Regions from separate parts of the Rhizobium sp. 01N424 genome, predicted to be linked through region 1. Evidence: predicted binding sites of a transcription regulator. Region 1 holds the regulator's gene; each other region holds the start of a gene.
The links. The regulator PhoB, encoded in region 1, activates phosphate uptake and scavenging genes when phosphate is short. The targets are predictions, from matches to a motif close to TGTCATNNANCTGTCAT.

Region 1 (7,350 bases):
GCCACGGTGCTCTTCGAAGGTCATGATATCGGCCATGATCTGGCAGGGATGCGTATCGTCGGTCAGCGCATTGATGACGGGCACTGTGGCGTGTTCGGCAAGCTCCAGCATGCGGTGATGCTCGGTGGTGCGGATCATGATCGCGTCGACGTAGCGCGACAGAACCTTGGCTGTGTCGCCGATCGTCTCGGCGCGGCCGAGCTGCATCTCGGTGCCCGACAGGAACAGCGTCTCACCGCCCAGCTGGCGCATGCCGACGTCGAAGGAGACGCGCGTCCGGGTGGAAGGCTTTTCGAAGATCATCGCCAGCATCTTGCCGGCCAGCGGCTTATCGCCCTTGCCTGCTTTGAACGCCTGCTTGCGCAGCATCGCGTCGTCCATGATGACGCGCAGATCGGCAGAGCTCATCGCCGAAAGATCGAGGAAGTGTTTGGGGGAAGCCATGTCGTCCTTACCTGTTTGCCCCGGAAGGCATCTATCCGTTCAAGCCGTCTTCTTGGCCTTCGATGCGCGAATGCTTTCGGCAGCCTGCTCGATGCGGGCCAGACCCTCGCGGGCTTCCTCCGCCGTGACGACCAAAGGCGGCAGCAGACGCACAACGTTGTCGCCGGCGGGTACGCCAAGCAGATGCGCACCGCGGATGGCAGCCAGAAGTTCGGTCGAGGGCACAGCGGCCTTGATACCAAGCAGCAGACCCTCGCCGCGGATATCCTCGATCACGTCCGGATAGCGGTCCTTGAGCGATGCCAGGCCCTGGCGGAAGACCAGAGCGACGTCACGGACATGCTGGAGGAAGCCTTCGGCAAGGACGATGTCGAGCACAGCGCCGCCGACGGCCATGGCCAGCGGATTGCCGCCATAGGTCGAGCCGTGGGTGCCGGCCTTCATGCCGGACGCAGCTTCCGCCGTTGCCAGGCAGGCGCCGAGAGGGAAGCCGCCACCGATACCCTTGGCGACAGCCATGATGTCAGGGGTCACGCCGGACCACTCATAGGCAAAGAACTTGCCGGTACGGCCGACGCCCGTCTGGACCTCGTCGAGAATGAGCAGCAGGCCCTTCTCGTCGCAGAGCGCGCGCAGCGCCTTCATGAACTCAGTGGTCACCGGGCGAATGCCACCCTCGCCCTGAACCGGCTCGATCAGAATGCCTGCGGTCGCATCGGTGATTGCGGCGCGCACAGCGTCGATATCGCCAAAGGGCACCTGGTCGAAGCCAGGGGCCTTGGGGCCGAAACCTTCGAGATACTTCTCTTGCCCGCCGGCAGCGATCGTCGCCAGCGTCCGGCCGTGGAAGGCGCCTTCGAAGGTGATGATATGGAAACGCTCGGGATGGCCCTTCGAATACTGATAGCGGCGTGCGGTCTTGATCGCGCATTCGAGGGCTTCCGCGCCGGAATTGGTGAAGAACACCTTGTCGGCGAAAGTCGCCTCCGTCAGCCGCCTGGCGAGTTGTTCCTGACCGGGGATTTCATAGATGTTGGACAGGTGCCAGACCTTGTCGGCCTGCGCCTTCAGGGTATCCACGACATGCGGATTGCTGTGGCCGACCGAGGTCACAGCAACGCCGGCACCGAAATCCAGATATCGTTCGCCGCTTTCGGTAATCAGCCACACGCCCTCACCTCGCTCGAACCGCAATGGGGCACGAGAATAGGTATCATATAGCGGCGCGGCTTCAGCCATGGCGCGGTCTCCTGTCAGCGTTACGGGCAACCGGACTCCGGCTAAAAAACCAGGTCCGAAAAATTAAAAATGCCGCCTTTCGGCGGCGACTGGCACTATTTACTTTTCGCACTGCAATGTCAACAAAACTGCGGCTTTCGTGGCTTCTGAGAGACGCTCAAGCAATGTCGCGTTTTATCAACAGCTAATGTTGCAGAAATGACTCTCAGGGGAAGCAAGTTGGGGAAAACCCCGAATTCGATTCATCCGGATTCCTGCGACTCTTGTCACGGAGTCAGCCTCACACTAGGTTAAAACTCAATTACTAGACTGCATGCGGCGGAACTAGTCACCAAAATTAGTCAAGCGTTTCTTGTGCCGGATTCGTCCGGGGCAAACAGTGAGGGATTCTGCCTTCGCAACGCTTAAACGGCGGAGACACAGGGCATGAACTGGACAGACGAGCGGGTCGAGAAACTCAAGAAACTGTGGTCCGAAGGGCTGAGCGCGAGCCAGATCGCTGCCCAGCTTGGCGGCGTCAGCCGTAACGCCGTTATCGGCAAGGTTCACCGTCTGGCGCTGCCGGGCCGTGCGAAGGCCGGCGGCAACGCCACGGCTGCCCGCGCTCCCAAGCGTACGGCGGCAGCACCCCGCGCCCCAACCTACGCATCGCGTCTGGCGACGACCCGTACGGTCACCCGCCAGCAGGGCGCGACGATGCTGAAGGAAGAGATCGAGATCGACGTCATGGAGGAGATGGAATACCGTCCCGCCAAGAACGTGATCGTCCCGATTTCCCGCCGTCTCGGCCTGACGGAGCTCACCGAGCGCACCTGCAAGTGGCCGGTCGGCGATCCCTTGAAGGACGATTTCCACTTCTGCGGCTGCGAAAGCCCGGATTCTTCGCCTTACTGCACCTACCACCAGCGCCTGGCCTACCAGCCGGTCAACGAGCGCCGCAGGGCAGCAGCGCGAGCAAACTGAGCCGGGTAAGCACAAACGAAAAACGGGCCTTACGGCCCGTTTTTTTGTGTCTCAATTCCGAAAGCTCAAGCTTCCATCGAATATCCAGCGCCGCGAACGGTGCGGATGACATCCTGCATATTGGAGAAGTTCAGCGCCTTGCGCAGACGGCCGACATGGACATCGACGGTGCGCTCGTCGACATAGATGTCGTGACCCCAGACGCCATCCAGAAGCTGCGAGCGCGAGAAGACGCGGCCGGGAGAGGCCATCAGGAATTCCAGCAGGCGAAACTCGGTCGGGCCGAGACGCACTTCGCGGGTCTTGCGATGAACGCGGTGCGTCTCGCGGTCGAGTTCGATATCGCCGCACTTCAGCACGGTCGAGAGAACTTCGGGCTTGGCGCGGCGCAGCATCGCCTTGACGCGAGCGACGAGCTCGGGCGTCGAGAACGGCTTGACGACATAGTCGTCGGCGCCGGTCGAGAGGCCGCGAACGCGTTCACTTTCCTCGCCGCGCGCCGTCAGCATGATGATCGGCAGGCGCTCGGTCTCCGGGCGCATGCGCAGCCGGCGGCAAAGCTCGATGCCTGATACGCCAGGCAGCATCCAATCAAGGATAAGAAGGTCCGGCGTCCGCTCCTGAAGGCGGATTTCCGCCTCATCGCCGCGCAGGATGGTGTCGACCTCGAAACCTTCGGCTTCGAGATTGTAACGAAGAAGCACGCTCAGTGCTTCTTCGTCTTCAACGACTGCAACTCTCGGGATCATTCTGTTCTGTCTCCTGAGGCCCGGTCCGGATATTATTCCGTGACCGCGCCGACGGTGTTGGCGGTGTCGTCCTTCGGACGCTCGCCCTCCGGCTGGGCGCCGGTCGCCATGTAGTAGATGGTTTCTGCGATGTTGGTGGCATGGTCGCCGATGCGTTCGATGTTCTTGGCACAGAACAAGAGATGCGTGCAGCTGGTGATGTTGCGCGGATCTTCCATCATGTAGGTCAGGAGCTCGCGGAACAGCGAGGTGTACATCGCGTCGATTTCCTCGTCGCGCTCGCGGATCGACTTCGCCTTGTCGGCGGCGCGCGTCGTGTAAACGTCGAGCACTTCCTTGAGCTGGACGAGCGCCAGTTCGGAGAGATGCTCCAGGCCGCGGCCGAGCTTGCGCGGAACGCCGGTGCTCTGCACGGCGATGACGCGCTTGGCGGTGTTCTTGCCGAGATCGCCGACGCGCTCGAGGTCGGCGGCGATGCGGATCGACCCCATGATCTCGCGCAGGTCCGACGCCATCGGCTGGCGGCGGGCGATGGTGACGATCGCCTTGTCGTTGATCTCGCGCTCGGCGTGATCGAGGATCACGTCGTCGGAGATGACCTTCTGCGCCAGTGCGCCGTCGCCATTGACCAGCGCGCGCACAGCGTCGGAGACCATCTGTTCCGCCAGACCGCCCATCTCGGAGATGCGGCGGGTCAGAAACTTCAGATCTTCGTCATATGCTGAAAAGATATGTGTCGATGCCATGGGAAATGTCCTTGAGTGTCTCTATCGGAAGTCGTGACGCCAAAGATCAGCCGAAGCGGCCCATGATGTAGTCCTGGGTACGCGGATCGTCCGGATTGGTGAACATCTTGTCGGTATCGTTCTCCTCGACGAGATTGCCGAGGTGGAACATGGCGGTGCGCTGCGAGACGCGGGCTGCCTGCTGCATGGAGTGCGTCACGATGACGATCGTGTAGCTTTCGCGCAGCTCGTGGATCAGCTCCTCGACCTTTGCAGTGGCGATCGGGTCGAGCGCCGAGCAAGGCTCGTCCATGAGGATGACTTCAGGGCTGACGGCGACGGCGCGGGCGATGCAGAGACGCTGCTGCTGGCCGCCAGACAGGCCGGTGCCGGATTCATGCACGCGGTCCTTGACCTCGTTCCAGAGGCCGGCACGCTGAAGGCTGGTCTCGACGATCTGGTCCATGTCGGCTTTCGACTTGGCGAGACCGTGAATGCGCGGGCCGTAGGCGACGTTTTCATAGATCGTCTTCGGGAACGGGTTCGGCTTCTGGAACACCATGCCGACGCGGGCGCGAAGTTCGACGACGTCAATATCCGGATCGTAGATATCATCGCCATCGAGCGTGATCTTGCCGGTGACGCGGCAATTGTCGATCGTATCGTTCATGCGGTTCAGGCTGCGCAGGAAAGTGGACTTGCCGCAGCCGGACGGGCCGATGAGCGCAGTCACGGTGTTTTCGCGGATGTTCAGCTTGACGTCGAAGAGAGCGCGCTTTTCGCCGTAATAGACGGAAACGTCCTGGCCGATCATCTTGTAAGGGATGCTGTTCATCTTCTGGTCCAGAGCCTTCTCAACTGCTGCTTCTGTCAACATGTTCATGGGTTTCTACTCCGTTTACCAGCGGCGCTCAAAGCGACGGCGCAAGAGGATGGCTCCGATGTTCATGACAATCAGGAACAGGAGCAGGACGATGATGGCACCCGAGGTACGCTCCACGAAGGCGCGTTCGGCTTCGTTGGCCCACATATAGACCTGGACCGGAAGTGCCGTGGACGGATCGAGCGGCGTGGTCGGCGCATTGGCAACGAAGGCGACCATGCCGATCAGCAGAAGCGGCGCGGTTTCGCCGAGCGCATGCGCAAGGCCGATGATGGTACCGGTCAGGATGCCCGGCATGGCAAGCGGCAGAACGTGGTGGAACACCATCTGCATCTTCGATGCGCCGAGACCGAGAGCGGCCGAGCGGATCGACGGCGGTACGGCACGCAACGCAGCACGCGTGGCGATAATGATGGTCGGCAGGGTCATCAGCGTCAGCACCAGGCCACCGACCAGCGACGCGGAACGCGGCAGACCCATGAAGTTGATGAAGACGGAGAGGCCGAGCAGACCGTAAACGATCGACGGAACGGCAGCGAGGTTGTTGATGTTGACCTCGATCAGATCGGTCAGCTTGTTCTTCGGCGCAAACTCCTCGAGATAGATCGAGGCGGCGACACCGATCGGCAGAGCAAGAACCAGAACGATCAGCATCAGGTAGAGCGAGCCGATGAGCGCAACGCCCAGACCTGCTGCTTCCGGACGGCTGGAATTGCCATTGACGAACAGGCCTGTGTTGAACTGCTTGAAGAGAGCACCGCTCGCCTTAAGCTCGTTCATCCAGCCGACCTGCTTGTCGTTCACCTTGCGGTTCTTCTCATCGACAGAGAGATCGATCTGGCCCTTGCTGGCGCTATCGATATTGGCGTCGGCAAGCACCGTGACATTGACGGTCTTGCCGATGATCGACGGGTCGGAGACGACCATATCGCGCAGCTGGATCGGAGCGCCCTTGGAGAGCATGGCCGAAGCATCGCGCACGTCAGGACGGCTCGCGGCGTTGACGTTCAGCTGCTTGACGATGGCGTCACGCAGCAATGCGCCGTAGTTGGCGGAGACGAGGACCGACGGATCGGTCGCACGCTTGTTGCTCGGGTCGATCGTCTTTTCGGTGAATTCCACCGGAAGCGTGATCGCCGTCTGTTGGAAGGCGGTGTAGCCTTGGCGGATGACCGTCGAGAGCAGGATCGCCAGGAAGATCAGGCCAAAAGATATGGCAGCGATGCCATAGGCCTGGAAGCGGCGTTCTGCGGCATAGCGGCGCTTGATGCCGATGTCGCGGCGTGCCGGAGCCTTGGAGACAGTGATGCCTGCAACGGGAGAAACAATATTCGTCATTCGTACTGCTCCCGGTATTTGCGCACGATGTAGAGCGCGTAGATATTGAGGCAAAGCGTGATGAAGAAGAGCGTGATGCCGAGCGCGAAGGCCACCAGCGTCTGCGGCGAGGTGAACTCGAGGTCACCCGTCAGCTGATTGACGATCTTGACCGTGACCGTCGTCATCGGCTCGAACGGATTGATCTGGATGCGGGCGGCAACACCGGCCGCAAGCACGACGATCATGGTTTCGCCGATGGCCCGCGATGCGGTCATTAGAAGCGCGCCGACGATTCCCGGAAGAGCGGCGGGAAGCACGACCTTCTTGATGGTTTCGGAGCGCGTTGCGCCGAGGCCAAGCGAACCGTCACGCAGCGCACGCGGCACGGCGGTGATGATATCGTCGGACAGCGAGGACACGTAAGGGATCAGCATGATGCCCATGACGATACCGGCGGTCAGAACGCTCTGTGCCTGGATGAAGTTCGTGTAGTCGCCGGTCAGGAGACCGCTGACCTGCGAGGAGAGATCGCGCAGGAACGGGCCGACGGTGACGAGCGCGAAGAAGCCGTAGACGATGGTCGGGATACCGGCCAGAACTTCGAGCAGCGGCTTGGCAAGCGAACGAATTTTCGGCGAAGCGTATTCGGCCATGTAGATGGCGGCGAAGAGGCCGACCGGTACGGCGACCAGCATGGCGACGGCGCCGATATAGAGCGTGCCGAGCAACAGCGGGATCAGGCCGAACTGACCGAAGGACGAGCTGCCGGCACCCGCGAAGCGCGGATCCCAGACGGTGCCTAAGAAGAAGTCCGCGGCGGGAACGCTGGCGAAGAAGCGAATGGCTTCCGACAGCATCGACAGAACGATGCCGATGGTCGTCAGAATGGCGATCGACGAAGACAGCAACAGGCCCCAGAGCATGACGCGCTCGACGCGGTTGCGGGCCCTGAAGCGTGGCTTGACGCCGCGCAGGGCGTAAAGCGCGCCGCCGACAGCAAGTACGAGGACGATCGCGCTCATGATCA
Region 2 (7,350 bases), on a different contig from region 1:
AGTAGCACTGCGGTTGCGGAATTTCCGGGCCAAGAATGGCGCGGTTGCGCATCATTCGAAAATTAGAATGTGCCATCACGACATTTTTGCAATGGGTGGCCTTTGCCGATTGACCTTGCGGCCGCCATCTCGCCATATCCGTCGAGCCCGGTTTGGAGCGGGCGCATCGGAGGAAAACATGACCATTTCGCTCGCCCCCGTCGCCCTTCCGGATTTCGGTCCGCTCGGCGAACAGCCGCAGATTCCCGCCGCCACCTATGCAGCGCGCGCCGACGCAGCGCTGAAGAATGCCGGGACGGACTGGCTCGTCGTCTATGCCGACCGGGAGCATTTCGGAAACATCATGTTCCTCTCCGGATTCGAGCCGCGTTTCGAGGAGGCGCTGTTGATGCTCGGCAAAGGCGGCAAGCGCGTCATCATCACCGGCAACGAATCCGAGAGCTATACGGCGCTCGCCCGGCTGCCCGGCATCGAAGTGTTGCGCGCGCAGAGCTTCAGCCTGATGGGTCAGGACCGCTCGCAAGACCCGCGCCTCGCCTACCGTCTCAAGGATGCCGGTATCATGCCCGGAGACAGCATCGGACTGATTGGCTGGAAATATCTTTCTGCCGAGGAAGATGACGACTATGCGGAAAGCTTCTTCGTCCCGGATTTCATCGTCAAGATGCTCAGCCGCGCCATCGGCAGCGGTGGCAAGCTCCTCGATCGCACCGAGGTACTGATGCATCCGGAAAAGGGGCTGCGTTCGGTCGTCGATGTCGATCAGCTCGCTGCCTTCGAATGGGCCGCCGCACGCTGCTCGACGGCACTCTGGCGCGTTGTCTCGGGCGTGCGTGAAGGCGATACGGAATTCGAGGCGCTGGGGCGACTCGGTTATGAAGGCGATCCGCTCAACGTCCACACGATGTTTGCCTCAGTCAGCAAGGGCGAACACATCATCGGCCTGCGCAGCCCGACGGCGCGAAAGCTGAAGCGCGGCGACGGCGTCACCACGGCGCTCGGCTACTGGGGTGCACTGTCATCGCGCGCCGGATTGCTTGCTGACCACGACCACGACTTCCTGAAGCCGGCGAAAGCCTATTTCGAGGCGCTGGTCACCTGGTACGAAACATCGGATATCGGTGTCACCGGCGGCGCGCTCTTCGAGGCGGTGACCGGCAAGCTGAAGTCGGCGGGGCTCAACTCCGCGCTCAACCCCGGCCATCTCGGCAGCCACGAGGAATGGCTCCATTCGCCGGTACAGCCGGGATCGACGGATCGGCTCCGCTCCGGCATGCCGTTTCAGGTCGACGTGATCCCGGTGCCGATGCCCGCGGGCTGGGCGCTCAATAGCGAGGATGCCGTAGCATTTGCCGACGCCACGCTCCGGGAAGAAATCCGCCAGCGCTATCCGGCGATGCATGCGCGCATCGCCGCGCGCCGCAGCTTCATGGCGGACAAGCTGGGTGTCGCGGTCAAGGACAGCATCCTGCCGCTGTCCTCGACGCCGCTCTATCTCCCGCCATTCTGGCTGAAGTCAGGGCATGTGCTGGTTCGCGATTAAGCCGTCAGGCGGCGCCGCGAGATGATCACGAGGCGCCGCTCCCACCAGATCAGCACCAGGCTGGAGCCGACGATCAGCAGGGCTCCGGCGACCACGTTCAGCGTCGGGATTTCGGCCCAGATCAGGTAACCATAGAGGAAAGCCCAGATCAGGCCGCTATATTCGATCGGCGCCAGCGTCGAAGCCGGCGCATGGCGGAAACCTTCGTAGAGGATGTACTGTCCAGCCGCGCTGATGCAGCCAAGGCCGATCATCAGCACCCATCCGAAAGCATCCGGCGTCTTCCAGACGAAGGGCAGTGCAGCGCCACAGACGATGACGAACAAAACACCTGTTGCCAACATCTGGTTGACGGTGCTTTCCGTGCGGCTGACGAGACGCACGAGGATGGTGCTCCAGGCCCAGCAGAAGCCGGCAAAGAACACCATGCCGGCCGGAATAAGGCTCGGCGCTTCGGCAGGATTGGCCGCCAGAACGACGCCGATAAAGCCGCCGATGCAGGCCAGCCAGCGGATCGGGCCGACATTTTCGCGCAGGATGAAGATCGACAGCACGACCGTGATGACGGGTGCCGAGAAATACATCGTTGTGATTTCGGCGAGCCCGAGATGGCGGGCTGCGGAATAATAGGCAAGCCAGGCGCCGAGCATCAGAACGGCGCGCAGCAGAACCGAACTCCGGTGCGGACTTTTCAGGATCGACGGATGACGGTTGCGGTGGATGAAGAAAGCCGAGAAGCCGACGATCATCACGCTGCGGATGAACAGGATCTGCGGCACGGCATAGTCGGCGACCAGCCACTTGACGACGGCGTCCTGGATGGCAAACAGCGAATAGCCGATGCAGGCAAGGGCAATTCCCACCAGCGGGGAAGGCGCCTCATCGGTCGATCTGGAGAACATGGAAGCCTGCGATGGGAATGCGTTGGGGTGCCACGGCCTAGCAAGACCGGGCACCGTTGACAATGCGAGGAATAGCCCTCCGCGAAGATTTGATCAGTTGATCTTCACGCCCTTCGACCGCATGCGTGAAACCGTTTCCCGTTCGGCCCGCTTGCAGCGCATCGGCGGCAGGCCGCGATCCATCAGGTCCATGTCCTCGAGCACCATGTCGCCCATCTTCTTGAAGGCGCTGTCGAGCGCTCCTGCGCGATGCGCCGAGCGGACGAAACCCTTGAGCATGCGCACCTTATGATCGGATGGCAGTGGCTCTTCCGGATAGACATCGCTGGCCGCCACGATATGGCCTGAGGCAACAGCGGCCATCAGCGCATCGAAATCGACGACATCGGCGCGGCTGAGCAGGATGAAAGCCGCTCCCTTGCGCATGCTGGCGAAGGCCTCGGCTCCAAGAAAGCCCTTGTTATCGCTGGTGACGGCGGCAACGACGAAGACGAAATCGCTCTTCGTCAGCACATCCTCCAGGCTTGCGGCCTCGACATTGTTTTCCTCGAGGATCGACTTCGGCTGCCAGGGATCGAAAACCCGCACCTTGGCGCGGAAGCCCGACAGCACTCGGCGCAGCGCCTTGCCGAGATCGCCGAAGCCGACGATGCCGATCTCCGATCCGGCGATCAGCCGGGCGCTGGCATTGCCCTCGCCGCCCCAGAGCTCGTTGCCGTCGCGAAAGGCGACATCGGCATCGACGATGCCGCGGGCGAGCGACAGGGCGAAGCCGAGACCGATTTCGGCCACCGGCTCGGCGAAGACCTGGCCCGTCGTCACCACATGGATGCCGCGCTGGAAGAGCACGTCATAGGGCATGTTGTTGATGAGATTGCTCTCGACATTGAGCACACAGCGCAGCGACGTCATCCGCGCCAGCGTTTCCTCCGACAGCGGTGGCTGTCCGATGACATAGCGCGCCTTGCCGAGCACCTCGTCGCCGAGACCGGCGATATTGTCGGGATCGGCCTCGACGATCTCGTATGTGTCGTGAAGCGCCCGGCGCGCTTCATCGGTGAAGATCAGGTCGAGCGTGCGCGGTTCGGGCGCGCTGATCGCCAGGGGCTTTTCGGTCTTCGTCATCATCTCCTCCTCCCGCAGCCACCTAAGGCTGCACAATCCTTATCTCAGCGCCACGCTCACCGGCATCGATCGACAGATGAGCGGCCGCCGAAATCAGCGGCCAGTCCTCCGGCCTTGCCAACGCCACCGGACAGCCGATCCCGTAGAGCGCCTCCGCGACCATAGCGCCGGTGACGACGATCGCATCGCGCTTCAACAGGATGATCCCCGCAGGGGCGGTCTTCAGCCGGATGGCTTCGGCCAAAACCGAGCTTCCCGAGCTCGATCCCCTGCCTGCCTCCATGACGAGGATCGCGCCGGTGATCGACTGGCCGCTTTGCGGATGCCACTGGTCGATGATCTCGCCGGTCGCCGAATCCACGCCGCCCCAGAAGCTGAGCGGCTCGGCGAGCACGAAGGCTGGGGCCGCGGCCTTGCCTTCCATGAGGGTCGTAGCGGAAAATGCCGTCACAGCCGCACCACCTTGCCTGAGCGCGCCGAGGCCATGCACTCTGCCAGCGAGCCGAAGGCGACGTCGACGCCGATATTGCCCGGCGCATAATAGGCCCACTTGCCCGAGTTGGTCATGACGGCACCTGACATGTCGCGGATGATTGCCGTGACATAGGTGCAGGTATCGATGACAAGCGTCACGCCCGTCGCCTCCAGCGCCGCGCGCCAGCCACGATTTTCAAGCTCCGCCAGGACCTCGCGGTTGGTGTTGATGTAGATATCGACAGCCGCTTTCTCGCCTGACAGCAGCGGCATCAGCCGCTCGAACTCGCCGATGGAGAAATGCGGCGTTCCCATGCTGACGGCTGCAAGCGGCGTCCCTTCCGTCACCGTCGAGAGATTGCGGATGGTGTCGCGGATATCGGCGCGGCCGAGCCGGATCGTCTCCCGCGGTTCGACCCCGCCACATGCCGCCTCCAGCGTCGGCGCCTCCGGCGTCAGACCGACGGCGTGAAACAGCGCGACGGCGCCCGCCGAGGCCGCAACGGCACCGAGCGCCTTCAGGTCATCCTCGGAGCTTTCCTTCGGCAGGCCGCGGATGACGGGGATGCGATCACCACAACGGCGGCCGATGGCGTGACCGGCGGCGACGCAGATCGACCCGGCGTCCCGCTCACCCTCGGCAAACTCCTCGATATCGACTAGCACGGTGGCGCGCCGGTTTTCGGTGACGTGCAGCCCATAATAGGGCGCCCGGCCGGTCAGCGCGCAACAGAGATCGATGAAATCGCCGTAGCGGTTGGTACGCGCGCCAAGCACCGAATTGGCAAAGACGATGGCATTCGATTCCGCCCAGGCGATCTGCGCCCCGAAGCGCGGCCGGAAGATCGTCTGGTAGGGCGCGCAGGTGAAGGTCGGCACGCAGCCGAGCTCCTCATGCGCCTTCATCAGCCGCGCACCGTTGCGGCCAAGCGCCTCGTCGCCGCGGAAAAGTTCGGGATGGACGAGATCGACCGAACCGACATTCAGCGTCGTCGGCACGCGGACACGGCCGCCCCAGGACACCATGCGCTCGACGAAATCGAGGCTGACCTCGCCGAGATAGAGACAGCCGTCGATATGGGCGGCCTCGATGTCCACCAGTTTTGTGGCGCCGACAGCCTCGGCGAAACGCACGAGAAGCCGCATGGCAAAAGCAGCCGCCTCACCGTGGCGGCCATCGAGCAAGGCTTTGTCATCAGGGGAAAGCTGGAGAGAGGAATGCATGGCGGCGACGCTATCAGGTCGTCTTGCGGGAGAGAAGCGGCATGACGAATTCGACCAAAGGCGCCCTCGACAAAACTGTCACAAACACTATGTCACAAAACCTTCACAATTTCATTTGCCAGTTCGTTTCTTTTCGTTTTGTATGCGCAAAGTTTCGCAACGAAACAGGCCGGTGAGATCTGGGAGGATCGCGCCGGCATGCCGTTTCCGGCTCACCGGCGCGGCAGGACACATAGGGAGGAACCATGTCCATTCGTTTCATGGCCGCATCCGCGGCAACCATCACCTTGTCGCTCTCGTTCGCTTCGAGTGCCTTTGCAGTGACCGAACTGCAGTGGTGGCACGCCATGGCGGGCGCCAACAACGAAGTGGTCAACCAGCTTTCCAAGGAATTCAACGAAAGCCAGAAGGACTACAAGATCGTCCCGGTCTTCAAGGGCACCTATCCGGAAGCGCTAAATGCCGGCATCGCCGCCTTCCGCGCCAAGCAGCCGCCCGCGATCCTGCAGGTCTTCGATGCCGGTAGCGGCGTGATGATGGGCGCCGAGGGCGCGATCATGCCGGCGGCCCAGGTTCTCGAAAAGGGCGGCTTCAAGTTCGACAAGTCGGAATATCTGCCGGGTATCGCTGCCTATTACTCGAAGCCCGACGGCACGATGCTGTCCTTCCCCTATAACTCGTCTTCGCCGATCCTCTATTACAACAAGGACACCTTCAAGAAGGCCGGCCTCGACCCGGAAAGCCCGCCGAAGACCTGGCCCGAAGTGTTCGAAGCGGCCAAGAAGATCAAGTCGAGCGGCGCATCGGCCTGCGGCCTGACCTCGACCTGGCTCACCTGGATCCAGACCGAGAACCTCGCGGCCTGGAACAACGTCTCCTACGGCTCCAACGAGAACGGTCTAGCCGGCACCGATGTGAAGCTCGCCTTCAACTCGCCGCTCTTCGTTCAGCATTTCCAGGCGATCGCCGATCTCGCCAAGGACGGCACGTTCCGCTACGGCGGCCGCACCTCGGAAGCCAAGCAGCTCTTCACCTCCGGTGAATGCGGCATCATGACGGAATCCTCCGGCGGTCTCGGCGACATCATCAAAACGGGCATGAACTACGGCATCGGCCAGCTGCCTTACTATGAAGGCGAAGGACGTCCGCAGAACACTATTCCCGGCGGCGCCAGCCTCTGGGTCTTTGCCGGCAAGAGCGATGAAGAATACAAGGGTATCGCCCAGTTCTTCCACTTCCTGTCGCAGACCAAGATCCAGGCCCGCCTGCATCAGGTATCCGGCTACATGCCGGTGACCATGGCCGCCTATGAGGACACCAAGAAGTCCGGCTTCTATGAGAAGAACCCGGGCCGCGAAACGCCGATCCTGCAGATGATGGGCAAGGCACCGACCGAGAACTCCAAGGGCGTGCGTCTCGTCAACCTGCCGCAGGTGCGCGACATCATGAATGAGGAGTTCGAAGCGATGCTGGCCGGCAAGCAAGATGCCAAGGCAGCGCTCGACAAGGCCGTCGAACGCGGCAATGCCGCGATCCAGCAGGCGATCGGCCAGTAATACCGGCGTTCCCGCCCGCATCCCTTGAGGCTGCGGGCGGCCCCTTCATGTCAAGGAGATCGCCGTGCAGCGCGTCGTCTTTCCGAACAAGATCCTTCCCTATTTCCTGGTCGCTCCACAGATCATCCTCACGGTGGTTTTCTTCTTCTGGCCAGCAAGCCAGGCGCTCTATCAATCGATGCAGCGCGAAGATCCATTCGGCCTGAAGAGCGGCTTTGTCGGCCTCGCAAATTTTCGCGACGTCTTCGCCGATCCGAATTATCTGAACTCGCTTTATGTCACCGTCGTCTTCAGCGTGCTGACGGCGCTGCTCTCGATGGTCGTGGCGCTGGCTCTGGCGACGGCGGCCGACAAGGTGGTGCGCGGGCAGACCTTCTACCGGACGCTTCTGATCTGGCCCTATGCCGTGGCGCCTGCCGTCGCCGGGATGCTCTGGCTCTTCATGTTCAATCCTGCCATGGGCACCTTCGCCTATATCCTGCGGCGCAACGGCTTCATGTGGGATCCGCTTCTGAACGGCAACCAG
Region 3 (7,350 bases), on a different contig from region 1:
GCGCGCCGCGCTCGATGTCGGACTTCTCCTTCGACGAATCGGCCCCGATGGATCCGCCGACGGCACCGCCGATGTTCAGCGACAACGACGCCGACGATGCGCCGACCGCAGAAAAGGGCTTCGTCAGCAAGCTGATCGCCAAATATGCCAAGCTCTACGAGATGCCGGAATCGCTGCTGCATCGCGTCGTTCACCGCGAAAGCCGCTACAATCCGCGCGCCTATAACAAGCGCGGCTACTTCGGCCTGATGCAGATCAAGTACAACACGGCGAAATCGATGGGTTATGACGGCCAGCCGTCCGGCCTGCTCGATGCCGAGACCAACATCAAGTATGCCGCGAAATATCTGCGCGGCGCCTGGCTCGTTTCCGACAGCAAGGAAGACGATGCCGTTCGACTCTATGCTCGCGGCTATTATTACGATGCCAAGCGCAAGGGCATGGACGACGTTGCCCAGGGCAATTACTGAGCCTCACCCTCTGTGAATCGAATGGTCAGGGCGCCGACAGCGCCCCGACGATCTGCTTGACGAGCACCTGCGGCCTGTAGCCGAGGCGGCTCGGCGTCAGCCCCATGCGGACGACGATGAGACCGGCGGATGGCACGATCGCAACGCTCTGCCCGTCATGCCCTTCGAGCCAAAACGTATCGCCCGGAAGTCCCGCAGCCGCGCTCAGATCGCCGCCGGGGGCCGCAAGCCAGGCCTGCGCCTGCGTATATTTCCCGCCAGACGACTGCGTCGGCGTCCGCATTGTCGCCACGAACCCTTCCGGCAACAGCCGCTGGCCGCTCCAGACGCCATCCTGGATCAGGAATTGCCCGAAGCGCGCCCAGTCGCGCGCCGTCGCGTAGAGATAGGAGCTTCCGGCGAAGGTGCCGCGCGCATCGACCTCCAGCACGGCGCTGGACATGCCGAGCGGCCCGAACAGCGCATCGCGCGGATAATCGAAAGCACTCTGCGGATCACCGAGCCTATCCATCCAGATGCGGGACAGAAGCACCGCCGTGCCGCTCGAATAACGGAAGCGCTGACCGGGCTTGTCTTGCAGCGCCGCATTTACCGGCAGTGTCACCATATCGGGGTCGAGATAGAGCATGCGCGTCACATCGGCGACGGCGCCGTAATCCTCATTGAATGCCAACCCGCTTTCCATGCCGAGCAGATCGGCAAGGGTAATCGCCGCCCGCCCATCGCCATGCCAGGCGGCAAACAGCTTGGCGTCGTCGAAATTGAGCTTGCCCGACAGCATCACCCGGCCGACTAGCGCCGCATTGACGGTCTTGGTCATCGACCAGCCGAGCAGCGGTGTGCGCGCATCAAATCCGTCGCCATAGCGCTCGGCGACGATCCGGCCATTGTGGACGACGACGATCGCTCGCATCTCCGGCCCGGCCAGCGCCTCGTCGGCAAGCAGCGGCGCAAGCTTGCCGTTATTGGCGGCAGCGACACGCTCGCCCTCGGGCCACAGATCGTCGCTCGGCGGCGGCGCAGCGAGATCCTCTTCGGGCGCAGCGTTCATCGCAGCGTTGAAGTCGCCATCGGGAACGCTGGTGCAGCCAAAGGCGCCGCGGTAGAGCGCATGGCCCGGCGCAAACAGGCCGAGGATGCGGGCCGAGACCTTCCCCTCCTCACGGTTGACGGAAACGCGGATCAGCCGCAGCAGCGGGTTTCCTGGCGCCTGAACGTCCTCGGCAAGAACGGCATCCGGATCGCGCCCGGCCATGAATACATTCGAGCAGACGATCTTTGCCGCATAGCCGTCACCGACGCGTAGCAGTTCCGGCGGACGAACATAGAGCCACAGCGCCCCGCCGATGACCGCGACGATCACCAGCGCCAGAAGCGCCTTCAGGATACGCAGAACTACTCGCATGTTTCTTCCTCCACAGGTGGAGAGAAGCAGCAAACGCCACCATAGAAAAGGGCACAAAAGCGAGAGCGCCGTTTCATCCACGCTATTGCCCGCAAAACGCTGCCCACAGCCCGCGTCATCAAACTGTAGCAGCGCCGCGTTAAACGCCCTGAACGCTAAAAACGGTGATGGAATCAGATGACCGAGTTTGCACCGGATGCCGGCTTCCGCAAGAACCGGAAACTCAAGGACGCACTCCTCCGCCATAAGGCATTCTCCAAGGAAGGCCTTTCCGAGCGGCTTTTTGGCTTGCTTTTCTCCGGCCTCGTCTATCCGCAGATCTGGGAAGATCCGGATCTCGACATGCAGGCCATGGAGCTGCAGCCGCACCACCGTATCGTCACCATCGGCTCAGGCGGCTGCAACATGCTGGCCTACCTTTCCAAGGCACCGGCCTCGATCGACGTCGTCGATCTGAACCCGCATCACATCGCCCTGAACCGCCTGAAGCTTGCCGCCTTCAAGCATCTGCCTGGTCATGCCGATCTCGTTCGCTTCCTCGCCATGCCGAACGAAGCATCGAACAGCCGCGCCTTCGACCGTTACCTCTCTCCGGTTCTCGATGATGCGACGCGCAGCTATTGGAACGGCCGCAAGTTCGGCCGCCGCCGCGTCACCGTCTTCGATCGCAACATCTATGAGACGGGCCTGCTTGGACGCTTCATCGGCGCCGCCCATCTGCTAGCCCGCCTGCACGGCGTCGATCTGAAGCAGATCACCAAGACGCAGTCGCTGGAAGAGCAGCGCGCCTTCTTCGACCAACAGGTCGCTCCCCTCTTCGAAAAGCCCGTCGTGCGCTGGATCACCGGCCGCAAGAGCTCGCTGTTCGGCCTCGGCATCCCGCCGCAGCAATATGACGAGCTGGCAAGCCTGGCTGCCGATCACTCGATCGCGCCGGTTCTGCGCCATCGTCTCGAGAAGCTCGCCTGCCACTTCCCGATGCGCGACAACTATTTCGCCTGGCAGGCCTTCGCACGCCGCTACGCCGCCAGCGACGAAGGTCCGCTGCCGACCTATCTGAAGCCGGAGCACCATGAGGTGATCCGCGCCAATGTCGATCGCGTCACGGTTCATCATGCGAACTTCACCGAGCTGCTCGCTCGGGAGCCTGCCGCCTCGCGCGACCGCTATATCCTGCTCGATGCGCAGGATTGGATGACCGACGAGCAGCTGAACGGTCTCTGGGCCGAGATCAGCCGCACCGCCCGCCCCGGCGCCCGCGTCATCTTCCGCACGGCTGCGGAGAAGAGCATCATCGAGGGACGTCTGTCGCCGGCGATCCGCGATCAGTGGGACTACTTCGAAGACAAGTCGCGCGATATGACGGCACTCGATCGCTCGGCGATCTACGGCGGCTTCCACATCTACGGGAAGAAGGCGTGACAGAGATCCGCACACTTCCGGACGATCGCTCCGAGGCACATGCCGGCCTGATGGACGGCATGTACCGTTACCAGCGCCATATCTACGATCTGACGCGCAAATACTATCTGCTTGGCCGCGACAAGACGATCCGCGGCCTCGACGTGCCCAAGGGCGGCACGCTGCTCGAAGTCGGCTGCGGCACAGGCCGCAACCTGGCGCTCGCCCACAAGCGCTTTCCGGATGCCCGGCTCTACGGCCTCGACATCTCGCAGGAGATGCTGATCTCCGCCCGCAAGACCTTCGCGACGAAGGCCACCCTGCCCGACTTCCGCGTCGCCGACGCCACCGCCTTTACCCCGCGCGAATTCGGCGCCGCCGGTTTCGATCGCATCCTCATCTCCTATGCCCTGTCGATGATCCCCGACTGGGAACGCGCCATCGACGCAGCGATCGCCGCGCTCAACCCGGGCGGCCAGCTGCATATCGTCGATTTCGGCCAGCAGGAGGGTCTTCCCGGCTGGTTCAGAGCCCTGCTCCGGGGATGGCTGACAAAATTCCACGTCACCCCGCGCGCCAATCTGCGTGAGGTTCTGGAAGCCCAAGCCCATGAAAACGGTGCAGGATTGGCTTTCGAGACGATCGGCGGCGGCTATGCCTGGCAGGCCGTCATATCCGCCAAGCGCGCATAATTCGCTTGAAACTAACCGATTTTTTACGTTGATATGGTGAAAAGAGGATTATTCCTCGGCTGCATTCGTCTTCGAAGGTCATGCTGTGGGGCAAGTAGATCATTCGTTACATGACGGGATAACCATGCGCAGGCTGTTGTTTTGCGTTTTGCCGCTGGCTCTTATGCTCGCCGGTTGCAGCTCCACGGGCTATGACTATCTCGAAACCGCCTCGATAAAGAAGAGCCGTTTCCAGGACACCGATCCGCAGGATTTCGGCGCAAAGACCCCGCATCAGAACGATATCCACGGCATCGACATCTCCAAGTGGCAGGGCGATATCGACTGGCAGACGGTGAAATCCTCCGGCGTGTCCTTCGCCTTCATCAAGGCGACCGAAGGCAAGGATCGCGTCGATCCGCGCTTCAGCGAATACTGGCAGCGCGCCCGCGCCGTCGGCATTCCGCATGCGCCCTATCACTTCTACTATTTCTGTTCCTCCGCAGACGAACAGGCCGACTGGTTCATCCAGAATGTGCCGAAGGAGGCGATGCGCCTGCCGCCGGTTCTCGATGTCGAATGGAACGGCGAATCCAAGACCTGCCGCCTTCGCCCGGATCCGGCCACCGTGCGCTCAGAGATGAAGCGGTTCATGGACCGGCTGGAAGCTTATTACGGCAAGCGGCCGATCATCTACACCTCCGTCGATTTCCACCGCGAGAATCTGCAGGGCTATTTCCAGGACTACCATTTCTGGGTCCGTTCCACCGCAAAACACCCCGAAGTCACCTATGCCGACCGCCGCTGGGCCTTCTGGCAATACACCTCGACGGGCGTCATTCCGGGCATTCAGGGGCCGACGGACATCAATGTCTTCGCAGGCAACCAGAAGAACTGGAACAATTGGGTCGCTGCGGTTTCCAAGGATAGAAATTCTTAGTAACGTCCACCGAACTTTCTTGCTTCCGTCACATTCATCTGTGAAAGCGGCGGACATATTTCGGATATAAGGACGAACCCATGCACCGCTCGCTCGCAAGCCGCTCTGCACTTGCTCTTCTGTTTGCCGTCACCTCAGCAACCACGGTATTTGCGCAGCAGGCGGCAGCCCCTGCCCCGGCGGCTCCCGCCACTCCGCAGGCGCCGGCTGTTGCCTGCGACGGTGACCTCTCGCAGTTCCTGGCAGGCGTGAAGGCCGATGCGATTGCAGCCGGCGCCACCGCCGAGGCCGCCGACCAGGCGCTTGCAGGCGCCGAGATCGACCCCAAGGTTCTGAGCCGCGACCGCGCACAGGGCGTCTTCAAGCAGACCTTCCTCGAATTCTCGCAGCGCACCGTCAGCCAGGCGCGCCTCGACATCGGCCGCCAGAAGATGAAGCAATATGCCGACGTCTTCGCCAAAGCCGAGCAGGATTACGGCGTACCGGCAGGCGTCATCACCGCCTTCTGGGCGATGGAAACCGACTTCGGTGCCGTACAGGGCGATTTCAACACCCGCAACGCGCTGGTGACGCTCGCCCATGATTGCCGCCGCCCCGAGCTCTTCCGTCCGCAGCTGATCGCACTGATCGAGATGGTCCAGCACGGCGACCTCGACCCGGCCACCAACACCGGCGCATGGGCCGGCGAAATCGGCCAGGTGCAGATGCTGCCACGCGACATCATCGCCTACGGCATGGACGGCGATGGCGACGGCCACGTCCGCCTGAAGCAGAGCGGCCCGGACGCCATCCTGACCGCCGCCAAGTTCATCCAGCATCTCGGCTTCGAGCGCGGCCAGCCCTGGCTGCAAGAAGTCACCCTTCCCGATAACCTTCCATGGGAAAAGTCGGGCCTCGGCGGCACGATGAAGGCGGGCGACTGGTTCGCCCTCGGCGTCAAGCCGCGTGATGGCAACACGAATTTCGGCGAGCTCGAAGGCGATCTCGTTTTACCGCAGGGCCGCCTCGGACCGGCATTCATCGCCTATCCGAACTTCAAGATCTATCTCGAGTGGAACAAGTCCTTCATCTACACGACGTCGGCCGCCTATTTCGGTACCCGCCTCTCCGGCGCTCAGCCCTATCAGAAGGGCACGCCGGAACAGGGCCTTGCCAACGACGAGATGAAGCAGCTGCAGACCAAGCTGCAGTCGCTCGGCCACGATGTCGGCGAGATCGACGGCATCCTCGGATCAGGCACCCGCGTTGCCATCCAGAAGGAACAGCAGCGCCTCGGCATGCCGGCCGACGGCTGGGCAACCCCGGGGCTTCTCGGCGCGCTCTGAGTCGCCATAACCGGCCATTCACAAGCAATCCCATCGCGTCCGTCCGTCCGTCAGGCCGGGCGCGATTTTCGTTTTAGCTCAGGATTTCAGCAGCTTCCGGCGAAGCCTTGATATCGGCGCAGGCCTTAACGCCCACTCGCCGACTTTAACGCGCCGTTAAAATGTGTGAATAAAATTTCACCGCGCTTTTTCGAATGATTTCAATGCCGTGGTTACATTGCGCAGCAGTTATCCACCGGCTGTTGCTGCAATGCAACATTGATTTCGCTTTTCAGCCGACACATTTCAGACATAGTATCGGCTCGTTAACGCAAGGAGGCAGACATGGGTATCACACGATCCTTGAATGTCCTGTTGGTCAGTGCAGCGTTCGCGTTCGTCTTGTCTATGCTCTTCATCTGAGCAGCAAACGGACCCTATGACTGGAATACCGGACTCCTGAGTAACTAACAGTTCAGCCAATTAGAAAAGCGCATGTCCCGCCTGACATGCGCTTTTTTATTGCGTTCGAAGAGCTGCCTGATCAGGCAGCAGCACCCGCTGCCGTAGGCTTCGTCTCGCCGCGGCGCAGGCCGAGATTGGTGAGCACGGCCGAGACCAGCGGCGAACGGTTCATCGTATAGAGATGGAATTCGTGGAGCCCGCGGGCCACCAGATCCTCGATCTGTTCGGCCGCAACATCCGCCGCCACCTTGGCGCGCTCTTCCGGCTTGTCGTCGAGACCAGCGAAGCGCTTGTCGAGGAAAGCGGGGATGACGGTACCGCAGGCGCCGGCAAAGCGCTTCAGCTGCGTCAGATTGAGGATCGGCATGATGCCGGGCACAATCGGCATCGTGACGCCCGCCGCCCGCACCTTCTCGAGGTACCGCTCGAAATTGTCGTTGTCGAAGAAGAACTGCGTCAGCGCACGGTTGGCGCCGTTATCGGCCTTGCGCTTCAACATGTCGATATCGGCGGTGACATCCTTGCTCTCCGGATGCTTCTCCGGATAGGCCGACACGGAAATCTCGAAATCGCCGATTTCGCGTAGCCCGGCCACCAACTCAGAGGCATTGGCATAGCCGCCCGGATGCGGCTGGTAGGGCGCGCCGGCACCGCCGGGCGCGTCACCGCGCAGCGCCACGAAATGCTTCACGCC
Region 4 (7,350 bases), on a different contig from region 1:
CGAACATCAAGTGGGGCCTGCTCTACGGCGTGCTGCTCTGCAACGCCCGCGCCATGGGTGAATTCGGCGCCGTCTCCGTTGTCTCGGGCCATATCCGCGGCCAGACAAACACGATGCCGCTGCAGGTGGAAATTCTCTACAACGAGTATAATTTCACCGGCGCCTTTGCCGTCGCGACGCTGCTTGCCCTGCTTGCCCTTGTGACCCTTGTTTTGAAAACGCTGCTCGAAATGCGATACAGCGCGGAAATCGCCGCCAGCCGGCGGCACTGAAGGATTGAGAATGGAAGTACGCGTTCAAAACATACGCAAGGAATTCGACCGGTTCCCGGCCCTGCACGACGTTTCGCTCGATATCCGCTCGGGCGAACTGATCGCGCTGCTCGGCCCTTCCGGTTCTGGTAAGACGACACTCCTTCGCCTGATCGCCGGCCTCGAAAGCCCGACCGAGGGCAAGGTTTTCTTCGGCGACGAGGATGCCTCGAAAAAGACGGTGCAGGAGCGCAACATCGGCTTCGTGTTCCAGCACTATGCCTTGTTCCGCCACATGACGGTGCTCGACAACGTCGCCTTCGGCCTTAAGGTGCGCGACGGCGCACGCCGTCCGCCGAAGGCCGAAATTCGCAAGCGGGCGCTCGAGTTGCTGGATCTCGTCCAGCTCTCAGGCCTCGAAAAGCGCTATCCCGCTCAGCTTTCCGGTGGCCAGCGTCAGCGCGTGGCGCTCGCACGCGCCATGGCGGTCGAACCGAACGTGCTTTTGCTCGACGAGCCTTTCGGCGCGCTCGACGCCCAGGTGCGCAAGGACCTGCGCAAATGGCTGCGCGAAATCCACGACCGCACCGGCCACACCACGGTCTTCGTCACCCACGACCAGGACGAAGCAATGGAGCTGGCAGACCGCGTCGTCGTCATGAGCCAGGGTGCGATCGAGCAGGTCGGCACGCCGGACGAAGTGTACGATCGTCCGAACTCACCCTTCGTCTTCGGTTTCGTCGGCCAGTCGAACTGTTTGAACGTCAAGATCGTCGGCGGCGACATCCTGTTCGAGGGCCGGACGCTCGGTCTGAAGGCCGATGGCGAGCCGGACGGCGAGGCGCAGCTCTATTTCCGCCCGCACGACATCGAACTGCTGGACGCGAACCGTGGCGGCATCCCCGGCACGCTCGCCTCCAGTCGCCGTGTCGCGGGAACAAGGCATATCGAAATCGATATCGGCAAGGGGCACCAGCATATCGAGCTGGAAGTGCCGCCGTCGCAGACCGAAGTCCTCGACAGCAAGCACATCGCCTTCCGGCCGACGCGCTGGAAACTGTTCAGGAAGGGCTGACCCTCACTTCGTCATGCTCGGGCTTGTCCCGAGCATCTGCAACGGCTGACGTAGGGGATCGTTGGATCCTCGGCACAGCGCCGAGGATAACGGCTGCGGGCGGTGCGACCGCCCGCTCAGGCACATTCAATAGATTTCCGGCACGTACATCTCAGGCGGAACCGGTATGCGCGAATAGTCGTCGTGGCGCACGCGCGGCGGCAGGACGATGTTGTCCTTCGGCACATCCGCGTAAGGGATATGCTGCAGAAGATGGGCGATCATGTTGAGGCGCGCCCGCTTCTTGTCGACGGCCTGGACCACCCACCATGGCGCTTCCGGAATATGGGTCCGGTCGAGCATCTCTTCCTTGGCCTTGGTGTATTCTTCCCAGTGCACGCGGCTTTCAAGATCCATCGGCGACAGTTTCCACTGCTTCAGCGGATCCTGGATACGCATGCGGAAGCGGAATTCCTGCTCCTCGTCGGTGATCGAGAACCAGTATTTGACGAGGATGATGCCGGAACGAACAAGCATGCGCTCGAATTCCGGTACAGAACGGAAGAATTCTTCCAGCTCGTCCTTGGTGCAGAAGCCCATGACGCGCTCGACGCCGGCACGGTTGTACCAGCTGCGGTCAAACAGAACCATTTCGCCGGCCGACGGAAGGTGGGGCGTGTAGCGCTGGAAATACCACTGGTTCCGCTCGCGCTCGGTTGGCGCCGGAAGGGCGACGACACGGCAGACGCGCGGATTGAGGCGTTGCGTGACGCGCTTGATCGCCCCGCCCTTGCCGGCGGAATCGCGGCCTTCGAACAGCACGACGACTTTCAGCTTCTTGTGCTGCACCCAGTCCTGCAGCTTCACCAGCTCATGCTGGAGGCGGAAAAGCTCGCGGAAATAGGTTTTCCGCTCCAGCACGTCTTCGATGCCGCCTGGAAGGTTCTCGGCAACGAGGTCGTCAAGCCGGTCTTCCTCCATCTGCATTTCCAGTTCCTCGTCGAAACTGTCTGCAATCTCGTCCTTGATGCGGCGGAGCTGGTCGATTTCTTCCTGAGTCATGGTCATGTCCCTTTGATCGGCGCCACATCAGCAGGGTTTGACGACAGTAATGTGACAGAACGTGCCGCGCGAGCGAAGCGACCCTGGATACCACAAAGTTGTGTCACGTAAGGTTCATGGGCGGGACGTAGCTTTGGATGCTTTTCCATGAAAGGACAAGGACATGGCTGATATCGCCCCCGATCACCCAATGCCTCAGTCCGGTAGCCATCCGCTGCACTCGTCGAGTGCGGGCAAATGGTTCATACCGGTCTTTCTTCTTATTCTTCTCGTCGGCCTCGGATACGTGGCCTATGCGCTCGGCCGCGACCTGACGGAAGCCGCCGCCGCCGTTCCGTGGATCCTTCTCGGACTGGCGTTGCTGATCGCGCTCGGCTTCGAGTTCGTCAACGGCTTCCACGACACGGCAAACGCCGTGGCGACCGTGATCTACACCCGCTCGATGCCCGCCGAACTGGCGGTCATCTGGTCCGGCTTCTTCAACTTCCTCGGCGTGCTGACATCGTCGGGCGCCGTCGCCTTCGGCATTTTGGCACTGCTCCCGGTGGAGCTCATCCTGCAGGTCGGCTCCGGCTCCGGTCTGGCGATGGTCTTTGCCCTGCTCATCGCCGCCATCGTCTGGAACCTCGGCACCTGGTATCTCGGTCTGCCGTCGTCGAGTTCGCACACGCTTGTCGGCTCGATCATCGGCGTCGGCCTTGCCAACCAGTTCCTAGCCCCGGCAGGCAGCGCCACCAGCGGTGTCGACTGGTCGCAGGCGACCAATATCGGCCTATCGCTGCTGATCTCGCCGCTGATCGGCTTCGGCCTGTCGGCGATCCTGCTCGTCGTCATGAAATTTCTCGTTCGCAAGAAAGAACTTTACGAGGAGCCGAAGGGCAACCGGCCGCCGCCGCTCTGGATCCGCGCCATCCTGATCTTCACCTGCACCGGCGTCAGCTTCGCCCACGGGTCGAACGACGGTCAGAAGGGCATGGGTCTCATCATGCTGATCCTGATCGGCCTGGTGCCGACGGCCTTCGCGCTGAACCGCACGCCCGATGTCAACTATCTCGAAGCCTACAAGCAGGCCTCCGCGCAGGTGGAGACAGCACTCGGCAAATATGTGAAGCCCGGCGTCATCGTCACCGACTACAAGGCCGAGGTCAGCAATGCCGTGAAGACCAAGACCTGGACGGATGCGACGACCCCTGCCCTGCAGCAATATATCCACCAGACGAGCGCCGAAGTCGCCGCCTTCCCGACGCTGGAAGCGGTTCCGACCAATCTCGTCGGTAACGTGCGCAACGACATCTATCTGATCGGTGAAGCGCTGAAGCTGATCGACAAGCAGAAGCTGCTGCCGATGGATGACGCCGACCTGCAGGCGGTGACCGGCTATCACAAGGCAGTCGACAACGCGACGAAGTTCATCCCACTCTGGGTGAAGATCGCCGTGGCCATCGCACTCGGGCTCGGCACCATGGTCGGCTGGAAGCGCATCGTCGTCACCGTCGGCGAGAAGATCGGCAAGACGCACCTGACCTATGGACAGGGTGCGGCCGCCGAAGTCGTCGCCATGGTGACGATCGGCGCGGCCGATCATTTTGGTCTGCCGGTCTCGACGACACACGTTCTGTCGTCGGGCGTTGCCGGAACCATGGCGGCGAACGGCTCGGGCCTTCAGTGGTCGACCGTGCGCAACATGCTGATGGCCTGGGTGCTCACCCTGCCCGCCTCAATCGCCATTGCCTTCGTGCTCTTCGTCATCCTCCGCCAGGTCTTCTGAGACCCCGGCGGAAGGAAAATCGCGACAAATGCTGCGGCGCATGATAAGCGCGCCGCAACAACTTTTCAGGTACCCGCTTTCCATGATCCGCATCGAAAATATCAGCAAGCAGAACAGCCACCGCATTCTCTACATCGAGGCGTCAGCCGCCCTGAACAAGGGCGAGAAGATCGGTCTCGTCGGTCCGAACGGCGCCGGCAAGACGACGCTGTTCCGGATGATCACCGGCGAGGAAATCCCCGACGAAGGGCAGATCTCTGTCGAAAAGGGCATGACCGTCGGCTATTTCAACCAGGATGTCGGCGAAATGTCCGGCCGCAGCGCCGTTGCCGAAGTCATGGAAGGTGCCGGCCCGGTCAGCGAAGTCGCTGCCGAGCTGCGCGATCTCGAGGCGGCGATGTCCGACCCTGACCGCATGGACGAGATGGACGCCATCATCGAGCGTTACGGCGAAGTGCAGGCCCGATACGAGGAGCTCGACGGCTACGCGCTGGAGGGCCGTGCCCGCGAAGTGCTCGATGGCCTGAGCTTCACGCAGGAAATGATGAACGGCGATGTCGGCGCGCTTTCGGGCGGCTGGAAGATGCGCGTGGCGCTCGGCCGTATCCTCTTGATGCGCCCCGACGTGATGCTGCTCGACGAACCGTCGAACCATCTCGATCTCGAAAGCCTGATCTGGCTCGAGGCCTTCCTGAAGAATTACGACGGCGCGCTGCTGATGACCTCGCACGACCGCGAATTCCTCAACCGCATCGTCACCAAGATCATCGAAATCGATGCCGGTTCGCTGAACACCTATTCCGGCGACTACGGTTTCTACGAAAACCAGCGGGCGCAGAACGAAAAGCAGCAGCAGGCGCAGTTCGAGCGCCAGCAGGCGATGCTTGCCAAGGAAATCAAGTTCATCGAGCGCTTCAAGGCCCGTGCTTCGCACGCCGCGCAGGTGCAGAGCCGCGTGAAGAAGCTCGACAAGATCGAACGCGTCGAGCCGCCCCGCCGCCGCCAGACGGTCGCCTTCGAATTCCTGCCGGCGCCGCGCTCGGGTGAAGATGTCATCAACATCAAGAACGTGCACAAGAAATACGGCAGCCGCTGCATCTATGAAGGCCTGGACTTCATGGTCCGCCGTAAGGAGCGGTGGTGCATCATGGGCGTCAACGGCGCCGGAAAATCGACGCTGCTGAAGCTGGTCACCGGGTCCACCGAACCGGATCAGGGCAGCGTGGCGCTCGGCGCCAGCGTCAAGCTCGGCTACTTCGCCCAGCACGCCATGGACATCCTCGACGGCGAACGCACGGTTCTCGAATGGCTGGAAGATTCCTTCCCGCTCGCAGGCCAAGCGCCGCTTCGCGCGCTCGCCGGCTGCTTCGGTTTCTCGGGCGATGATGTCGAGAAGAAGTGCCGTGTCCTCTCCGGCGGCGAAAAGGCGCGTCTGGTCATGGCCAAGATGCTGTTCGACCCGCCGAACCTCTTGGTTCTCGACGAGCCGACCAACCACCTCGACCTCGACACCAAGGAAATGCTGATCAAGGCGCTCGCCGATTACGAAGGCACCATGCTCTTCGTCTCGCACGACCGTCACTTCCTGGCAGCGCTCTCCAACCGCGTGCTGGAACTGACGCCGGATGGCATCCACCAGTATGGCGGCGGTTATACCGAATATGTCGAGCGCACCGGCCAGGAAGCGCCGGGCCTCAGGAGCTGATCCTCTCGCCGGGCGGCCTTAGCTCACCCGGTTAGCCGCCTCGTCGAAGATATGCAGATGCTCTGCCGGGAAGGTCACGTTGACCTTCGGGCCGGCGGTCAGCGATTCGCGGTTGAGCGTGAAGACCTTGAACGGCAGGCCGTGCAGCGACAGGTGCAGGATGATACCGAAGCCTGTCGGTTCGATGAGTTCGACATCGGCGCTCATGCCGGCTCCGCCTGAGGACATGACGACGTGTTCCGGGCGGATGCCGAGGGTGATCTTCGAGCCATTGGCGAGCGACAGCGGCGAAAGCAGCGAGACGACCGTGCCATCCTTCAGCTTTGCGCTGCCATTCTCATAGATCGCCTCGAGGAAATTCATGCCCGGCGAGCCGATGAAACCGGCGACGAAGAGATTGGCGGGACGGTCGTAGAGTTCCAGCGGGCTGCCGACCTGCTGCACGACGCCGCCATGCATGGCAACGATGCGATCGGCTAGCGTCATCGCTTCGATCTGGTCATGGGTGACGTAGATCGAGGTGGCCTTCAGATCGCCATGCAGCTTCTTGATTTCGGCGCGCATCTGTTCGCGCAGGCGGGCATCGAGGTTCGACAACGGCTCGTCGAACAGGAAGGCCTTCGGCTGGCGGACGATGGCGCGGCCCATGGCGACGCGCTGGCGCTGGCCGCCCGAGAGAGCCTTCGGACGGCGTTCCAGCAATGGGTCGAGGCCGAGCTTCGAGGCGGCCGAGCCGACGGCGCTGGCGATTTTTTCCTTCGCCGTCTTCCTGAGCTTGAGGCTGTAGCTCATGTTGCCCGCGACATTCATGTGCGGATAAAGCGCGTAGGACTGGAACACCATAGCGATGTCTCGGTCCTTCGGATGCAGCTCGTTGACGCGGTTTCCGGCAATGCGGATCTCGCCGCCGGTAACCTCTTCCAGGCCGGCGATCATGCGCAACAGCGTGGACTTGCCGCAGCCGGACGGGCCGACGAGGACGACGAATTCGCCGTCCTTGATCTCGAGGTCGACGTCGTGCAGCACCTGCACATGGCCGTAAGCTTTCTTGACGTTCTTGATATCGATCGATGCCATGTGACTAACCCTTGACCGCGCCGGCCGTCAGGCCCTGCACGAGATAACGTTGGATGAGCAGGAAGAAGAGGCCGGCCGGAATGAGCGCCATAACGCCCGCCGCCATCATCTGCCCGAAATCCACGGAGAATTTCGAGACGAAGGTGAGAAGCCCGACCGGGAAGGTCGCCGCGTCGTTGCCGTTGATCAGCATCAGCGCGAAGAGCAGCTCGCTCCAGGCCGCGGTGAAGACGAAGCCGAGCGTCGCCGCGATCCCCGGCAGCGTCAGCGGCAGGATGATCTGCCGGAACGCCGTGAACTGCGTGGCACCGTCGATCATCGCAGCCTCTTCGAGATCCTTCGGAATGCCGTCGAAGAAGGACTGCATCAGGAAGGTGGCGAAGGGCACGTTGAAGGCGGTGTAGACGATGACGAGGCCGGTCAGGCTGTTGGT

Region 2: the regulator PhoB is predicted to act here: its motif matches at 5,359-5,375, upstream of ugpB (sn-glycerol-3-phosphate ABC transporter substrate-binding protein UgpB).
Region 3: the regulator PhoB is predicted to act here: its motif matches at 1,989-2,005, upstream of AC1DNK_RS06910 (BtaA family protein).
Region 4: the regulator PhoB is predicted to act here: its motif matches at 2,408-2,424, upstream of ppk2 (polyphosphate kinase 2).

The regions. Positions count from the first base shown of each region.
Region 1 covers NZ_JBFTRK010000001.1:388,008-395,357, reverse strand. The annotation lists gene argF (ornithine carbamoyltransferase) at 1-444, opposite strand, end outside; gene AC1DNK_RS02035 (acetylornithine transaminase) at 484-1,683, opposite strand; gene AC1DNK_RS02030 (GcrA family cell cycle regulator) at 2,110-2,646, shown strand; gene phoB (phosphate regulon transcriptional regulator PhoB) at 2,712-3,395, opposite strand; gene phoU (phosphate signaling complex protein PhoU) at 3,428-4,141, opposite strand; gene pstB (phosphate ABC transporter ATP-binding protein PstB) at 4,188-5,003, opposite strand; gene pstA (phosphate ABC transporter permease PstA) at 5,019-6,341, opposite strand; gene pstC (phosphate ABC transporter permease subunit PstC) at 6,338-7,350, opposite strand, start outside.
Region 2 covers NZ_JBFTRK010000006.1:294,377-301,726, forward strand. The annotation lists gene AC1DNK_RS17770 (Xaa-Pro aminopeptidase) at 179-1,543, shown strand; gene AC1DNK_RS17775 (DMT family transporter) at 1,540-2,445, opposite strand; gene AC1DNK_RS17780 (hydroxyacid dehydrogenase) at 2,539-3,570, opposite strand; gene AC1DNK_RS17785 (aconitase X swivel domain-containing protein) at 3,593-4,021, opposite strand; gene AC1DNK_RS17790 (aconitase X) at 4,018-5,268, opposite strand; gene ugpB (sn-glycerol-3-phosphate ABC transporter substrate-binding protein UgpB) at 5,514-6,824, shown strand; gene ugpA (sn-glycerol-3-phosphate ABC transporter permease UgpA) at 6,889-7,350, shown strand, end outside.
Region 3 covers NZ_JBFTRK010000002.1:244,136-251,485, forward strand. The annotation lists gene AC1DNK_RS06900 (transglycosylase SLT domain-containing protein) at 1-470, shown strand, start outside; gene AC1DNK_RS06905 (serine hydrolase domain-containing protein) at 496-1,875, opposite strand; gene AC1DNK_RS06910 (BtaA family protein) at 2,053-3,297, shown strand; gene AC1DNK_RS06915 (class I SAM-dependent methyltransferase) at 3,348-3,968, shown strand; gene AC1DNK_RS06920 (glycoside hydrolase family 25 protein) at 4,093-4,887, shown strand; gene AC1DNK_RS06925 (lytic murein transglycosylase) at 4,968-6,212, shown strand; gene metF (methylenetetrahydrofolate reductase [NAD(P)H]) at 6,736-7,350, opposite strand, start outside.
Region 4 covers NZ_JBFTRK010000004.1:393,185-400,534, reverse strand. The annotation lists gene cysW (sulfate ABC transporter permease subunit CysW) at 1-272, shown strand, start outside; gene AC1DNK_RS14565 (sulfate/molybdate ABC transporter ATP-binding protein) at 283-1,326, shown strand; gene ppk2 (polyphosphate kinase 2) at 1,453-2,367, opposite strand; gene AC1DNK_RS14555 (inorganic phosphate transporter) at 2,531-4,135, shown strand; gene AC1DNK_RS14550 (ABC-F family ATP-binding cassette domain-containing protein) at 4,218-5,840, shown strand; gene AC1DNK_RS14545 (ABC transporter ATP-binding protein) at 5,859-6,917, opposite strand; gene AC1DNK_RS14540 (carbohydrate ABC transporter permease) at 6,922-7,350, opposite strand, start outside.